Regions from separate parts of the Vibrio sp. E150_018 genome, predicted to be linked through region 3. Evidence: predicted binding sites of a transcription regulator. Region 3 holds the regulator's gene; each other region holds the start of a gene.
What was found. The regulator CRP, encoded in region 3, controls carbon source genes, mostly activating them, when cyclic AMP is high. The targets are predictions, from matches to a motif close to TGTGANNNNNNTCACA.
Positions count from the first base shown of each region.

Region 1: a site for CRP is predicted at 1,042-1,057, ahead of gltB (glutamate synthase large subunit). Genes of this name have one in related genera too.
Region 2: a site for CRP is predicted at 1,185-1,200, ahead of recB (exodeoxyribonuclease V subunit beta). Genes of this name have one in related genera too.

Region 1 covers NZ_JBHGNY010000004.1:106,806-109,088, reverse strand. The annotation lists gene arcB (aerobic respiration two-component sensor histidine kinase ArcB) at 1-715, opposite strand, end outside; gene gltB (glutamate synthase large subunit) at 1,319-2,283, shown strand, end outside.
Region 2 covers NZ_JBHGNY010000002.1:375,503-377,785, forward strand. The annotation lists gene recC (exodeoxyribonuclease V subunit gamma) at 1-924, shown strand, start outside; gene recB (exodeoxyribonuclease V subunit beta) at 1,292-2,283, shown strand, end outside.
Region 3 covers NZ_JBHGNY010000006.1:153,452-155,734, reverse strand. The annotation lists gene ACE3G9_RS08590 (phosphoribulokinase) at 1-384, shown strand, start outside; gene crp (cAMP-activated global transcriptional regulator CRP) at 626-1,258, shown strand; gene ACE3G9_RS08580 (aromatic amino acid transport family protein) at 1,497-2,283, opposite strand, start outside.

The DNA.
Region 1 (2,283 bases), on a different contig from region 3:
TACCATCAGGGTATTCAAGCCATAGATCGTAGGCCAATTCTCGATTCTCTAGAAAAACCGTTTTATCCGTCTCTTCTACTTGTTGATGGGTCGAATTATCTTTATAGACATCGTATATTGATAACCCAACCAGTTCAGATTCTGTTAATCCAACTAGCTCCTCAAAAGCTCGGTTACAACCGGAAAACAGGCCTTCAGTGTTACGGTAATAAATGAGATCAGGGGAAGCATCTAAAAATGAGCGTAATAAAGCGGTACGCTCTGCCAACTCCACTTGTGCTTTTTCACGTTGGTAAACCTCATTTTCAAGATCTTGCATAACCTCTAAACGAGCTTCTTCCGCTTTCTTTCTTTCATTAATTTCTTGATTCAACTTATGTATATTATTTTGCAGCTCTATATTTAACTGATGATCACGTTGACGCATATCTTTCAACTTATCGACCATTTTAGTTAAACGTTGTCGAGACTCTTCAAGTTGATCAACCACAACTGTTAAGAAATACACCGCCCAAGGCGTAATTAATAAACCAAAAAATACCGAGCGAATAATCACAATATTTTCTATACGCCCAGTCAACACTAAGCTAACGACTGCTTGTAATAAAACTGAAAAGCACACTAAGGCCAACGCCAGCAGCATAGAGAATTTAACCATTCCCAGTTTAACTAATAAATCCACATAATACTGGGCAAGGTTTTTTAACACATTCATGATGAACTCAAACTCCTGAAAAGAATGCAGAGCAAGATATAACTAAGCAAGAACAAGCTCAGTCTATACAAAACACCTTTTTAAGCAAAAATTGAGTATAACTGAGAAGCTCGGATAACAATAAAGGATATAACTCCAATTCCCATCTCAGTAAGATCAAAGAGAAAGTAAATATATATTCACAAAAACAGCATATTACTCACACGAGTCAGTCCTTTAGTCTTTTAATATGCAAATCCTGAAAAAAAAATTAGTCATTTTTATGTAACTTTCGTTGGAATTACATAGTACAAAAATGTAGGATGAAGGCACGATGCTGTGTTTTTCGTGATAGATGTCACGTCAACATTTAAGAATAAATCGCTAGCATTTCCTTTAATGGAAGAATAAAAAACCACTCGTGTTTTGTATCACTTCCAAAAGGAACTAAGAAACAACTTTTTTCGCAAATACTTTTCTGCGAATAATTGAAAGGAATCGCACTTACTAGACCGAGCAATGTCAGTAAGGAAGATTATAAGTACATAAAAGGACAAAGTAGCCGTGTCGATAAGCATAGACGCTGATTCGCTAAGCTGCCATTTAACTTGGAAGGATGTATCTATGGTAAGTAGAGAGCAAAGTACACAAGGATTGTACACTCCTGAGCTGGAGCATGATGCCTGTGGGATCGGTTTTGTTGCTCACTTAAAAAACCGTAAATCTCACGCTGTGGTAACACAGGCGCTGGATATGCTAGCCCGCATGGAACACCGCGGTGGTCAAGGTTGTGACCCTTGTAGTGGTGATGGTGCAGGTATCTTACTGCAAAAACCTCATGAATTTCTTTTAGAAGAAGCCGTCAAACTCGGTATCAAACTCCCATCATTTGAAAAATATGGGGTTGGTGTTGTTCTATTCCCTAAAGATGAGCATAAACGCCAACAGTGTCGCGATATTTTAGAACGCAATGCTAAGCGCCTTGATCTTGAAATTTTAGGATACCGTATTTTACCAGTCGATAATTCGATGATCGGCGAAGATCCACTCAGCACCGAACCTCAATTTGAACACGTTTTCATTTCTGGTGGCCCAAGCGTGGATCCAGCAGAGCTTGAACGTAAGCTTTATGTGCTACGCAACTACACAGTTCGCGTCTGTCTTGAGTCCGTGTCTAACATTGGTGATGATTTCTATATCAACTCATTGTCTTACAAGACTTTGGTTTATAAAGGGCAGCTCACCACAGATCAAGTTCCTCAATACTTTTTAGATCTACAAAACCCAACTATGGTGACAGCGTTAGCACTTGTGCATTCTCGCTTTTCAACCAACACCTTCCCAAGATGGCGTCTTGCACAACCATTCCGTTACATTGCCCACAATGGTGAGATTAACACCGTACGCGGCAACTTAAACTGGATGAAGGCACGTGAAGCCATTTTAGAATCTGAATTATTCTCAAAAGCAGAGATCGACATGTTGTTGCCGATCTGCCAAGAAGGTAGCTCGGATTCCTCTAACTTTGATATGGCGCTAGAACTTCTTGTTCTTTCAGGCCGTAGCTTGCCACACGCGTTAATGATGCT
Region 2 (2,283 bases), on a different contig from region 3:
AAGTATTTCTTCAATCAACGTTTAAAGAGTTATTTAGATATTAGCCCATTATCGGTTAATCAAATTGATGATGAGCCTTTTGCCATTAATGGACTAGATAACTACTGGTTTGGCGAAAACTTACTAGAGCAATGGCTGCAATCAGAAATGCCGACTCTAGAAAGCTTTGAAGATGGCGCTAAAGTATATTTGCAGCAACATCAAGCCAAAGGGCAATTGCCATTGTCGGGTTTTGGTGAATTGGCCGCCCAAAGTTTATTGGCAAATATTCAACCTTTAGCAGTTAGTTTATTGCCTTATCTCACTGTGCCTAAAGCGGATGTTGAGATCGCGCTTGAGTTTGAATTAACACTAGGTGGGTACAAGCAAACTCATCACCTAGCTGGTTGGCTTGGTGGTCAATATCAGCAGGGCATGTTGCGCTATCGTAGTGGTGGAATTCACAGCGCGAACTTATTGGGTTACTGGATTGAACATTTGTGCTTAAACGCGAGCGGGCACTCACTTGCTACTCATTTGTTCGGTGTTCGCAAGGGGCAAGTTCAGCAACTTGAATTACAAGCTTTAAGCTCACAGCAAGCCAAACAATATTTGCAATCTTTACTGGAAGCCTACTATCAAGGTATGGATGAGCCACTATGGTTTGTTCCAAAGTGCGCCTTTGCTGGTATCGAGCAAGGTTATGATAAGCAAGGGCAATGGCTTGGTTTTGCGGATGAAGAGATCAAACAAAAAGCGTATCAAGCAATGGAAAATACCTTTAACGATAGCTTTGTTTCGGTAGGTGAAGGCAGTGACCACTATATTCAACGAGTTTGGAAAGAGTGGAATAGCGAGCTTGCTGAATCATTACTCGAAAAAGCGCAGCAGTGGTTATATCCATTAATGGAACATTGCCAAGATCGCAGTGAAGATGAGTCGTAATAAATAAGCGGATGAATAAACAGACGAACGGCTTAGAAAAAGAAACGCCGCCAGCAAGTCATTATAGTGTAGGGCGCTTGCTTGGCGGCGGAGAGTCGAGGTAATAGTGTTGTTTCTGTCTACTTTTTTATCATTAGCAACATTGAAGTAGGAACAATGCCGGTAACGTAAGTAGATCGTTATTAGATTAATATTGGTTTACAAGCCATTGGCCGTGGCTCGATATGACAAGAATAGTAAGCCGATCATGGCATAAAAAATGTGAGTACATTCTCACAATCTGTTTTGTTTTGCAGTTCAAGACAATTCATGGCGCAAAGTGAGAAATTCCTCACGAAACATAAGAATTCTAATTAGGACAAAGTTAATGGCGCAATCTCTCAACAGTATGACTTTTCCACTGCATGGTGCTCGCTTAATTGAAGCGTCTGCTGGTACTGGCAAGACTTTCACCATTGCGGCGCTGTATCTACGCTTGTTGCTTGGGCACGGTAAAGAGGGCGCAGCGCATCAAACGCCATTAACCGTTGATCAAATTCTTGTGGTGACTTTTACCGAAGCGGCCACCGCAGAGCTGCGTGGTCGAATTCGTCAACGCATTCATGAAGCGCGTATTGCGTTTGCCCGTGGTGAAACTACCGACCCAGTACTTGAGCCGCTATTAGCTGAAACAACAAATAAACAATCAGCGATTGAAATCTTGCTGCAAGCCGAGCGTCAAATGGACGAAGCGGCGATCTTCACGATTCACGGTTTTTGCCAACGCATGCTGACTCAAAATGCTTTTGAATCGGGTAGTCGTTTTCAAAATGAATTTATTACCGATGAAAGTCAGCTAAAACTGCAAGTGGTGAGTGATTACTGGCGTCGTCATTTTTACCCATTGCCGACGGTATTAGCCGCGCAAATTCAATCGTTATGGAGTCGTCCTGAGCAACTATTGCGTGAAATTGGCAACTACCTTTCTGGCCCTGCCCTAAGTTTTCCGAGCATTAACCTGGATGTCGATCTGCCGGCGCTTTATCAGCAGCATCTAAATCGCATCGAAAAAGTGAAATCGCTGTGGAATGCCAGTCGCAATGATTTGTTTAGTTTGATTGATAGTTCCGGCATTAAACGCAATCCATACAATAAAACGCGTTTGCCAGCCTGGTTAGATGAAGTGCATGAATGGGCGGCTAGTGAGCGAAACGATGGTCAAATGTGCGATAAATTGATTCGTTTTTCTCAAAGCACATTAACGTCGGTCACCGATGCCAAAAAAGGCCCAGTAGCAGAGCATGCTGCGTTTGAGGCAATTGATGAGCTACTCGATAACCAGCCGGAATTTGAGCTGATTTTTAAATACCAAGCGATTCA
Region 3 (2,283 bases):
CAAAAATTCGTCCGAGATACTCGTGACCGCGGCCATTCACGAGAAGCCGTGATGGACTCTATTGTTCGCTCAATGGATGACTACTTAAATTATATCACGCCGCAATTCTCCCGTACTCACATCAACTTTCAGCGCGTCCCTACCGTCGATACTTCTAATCCACTTAATGCCAAAGGCATACCGAGTTTGGATGAGAGTTTTGTAGTGATCCGCTTGCGTGGAATTAAAAACGTCGACTTTCCATATCTACTATCAATGATTGAAGGCTCTTTCATGTCGCGTCACAACACCCTCGTAGTACCTGGTGGCAAGATGAGTTTTGCAATGGAATTAATCATTCAACCACTGCTTCATCAACTAATCGAAACAGGTAAAATCGCCTAAAGTGTTACTCAGAACACACTTAGTGACTAGTCTGTGACCTTGAACACAATTTAATGATGAAAAACCCCATAGTTAGCCGCTCAAAGTCAAGAAATCCGATCTAGAAAGAGGTACTATAAAAACACTAATGCAACACAACTTGCAGCAATAACATTTAACACCTATTCTATTTGACCAGTTTAGCCGGTCTCAGGATGAATGACTCAAAACTGAGCAAGCCTTGTAGAGGAAGTAACAAATTATGGTTCTAGGTAAACCTCAAACAGATCCAACATTAGAGTGGTTTCTATCTCACTGTCATATCCATAAGTACCCATCAAAAAGTACTTTGATTCACGCTGGTGAGAAAGCAGAAACACTGTATTACATTGTTAAAGGGTCTGTGGCAGTATTAATCAAGGATGAAGAAGGCAAAGAGATGATCTTGTCTTACTTGAACCAAGGTGACTTCATTGGTGAATTAGGTCTTTTTGAAGAAGACCAAGAACGTACCGCTTGGGTTCGTGCAAAATCTCCTTGTGAAGTTGCGGAAATCTCATTTAAAAAATTCCGTCAATTAATCCAAGTTAACCCAGACATTCTGATGCGCCTTTCTGCCCAAATGGCAAAACGTCTACAAATCACTAGCCAAAAAGTGGGTGACTTAGCATTCCTAGACGTAACTGGTCGTATCGCTCAAACGCTACTTAATCTAGCAAAACAACCAGATGCAATGACGCACCCAGACGGTATGCAAATCAAGATCACTCGTCAAGAGATCGGTCAGATTGTTGGCTGTTCACGTGAAACCGTTGGTCGCATCTTGAAGATGCTAGAAGAGCAAAACCTGATTTCTGCTCACGGTAAAACTATCGTAGTCTACGGAACGCGTTAAGATTTAATATCCGCGTTTAGTAGAGTAAGAAAAATTAAAAGCCACTGAATGGTAAGTTCAGTGGCTTTTTTAGTATTTGTAATTTAAGAACGTTGCTCGGGCGCTTCGCTGCTTGTAGCTCGAAAAAGATAACAGCGAAAAGATTAGTAACGTGTCGTGGTAAGCAACCGAAGCCAAGCTTTTGTTTTTCCTAGCTTCGAGAAGCGCAGCGCCCTAAACACGAGTATCGAAAGAGGTCTTACCCTATCGCCGGCAATACTCCAAGACTAATCATCATTTGTACCACAATAATCACCACACCTGCTGCTAGCGTTAGCATGAGAGCTGGCGTACCGCCAGAGACGGTGAAGGCTTGTTTATCTTGATTGAGTGTACGAGAACGCATCACCATTGCGACAGGGAGTAAGATAGCCAATATCGCCAATGCAATTGCGGCATAACCAAGAGCCATGATAAAACCTTGCGGGTAAAATAACGCAAAGCATAGTGGTGGAATAAAGGTCACTAGCGCGATACCAACACGTCCGCCTTTGCTTTTATTTTTATTTAAGCTGTCACCTAAGAATTCAAATAATCCTAAGCTCACACCTAAAAAAGAGGTGATTAATGCTAAATCAGCAAATACTGAGACCACTTGTGAAATAGCCGAGCTATGAATTACTTTTGATAACGTACCGACTAAGGCTGTCACATCTCCTGCTTGAGATAATGTCGCTTGATCAACCACACCGAGCGTGGCCAGTTGCCATAAGATGTAGACCACTAGCGGCAGTAAAGAGCCGAAAATCATGACCTTCTTCAAAGCTTTCATATCAAGGTTTAAATAACGCACTACTGCTGGAATACTGCCGTGGAAACCAAAAGAGGTAAAAATCACGGGCAATGCCGCCACAATCAAACCTTTTTCCAATGGCATATTAAGAAGATGTACCGCTTGAATATTGGGCGTTAAGAAAAACAGCATGACCGCCATTGCAATCAATTTACAGGTGAATAGCACGCGGTTGACTCGATCTACCGACTGA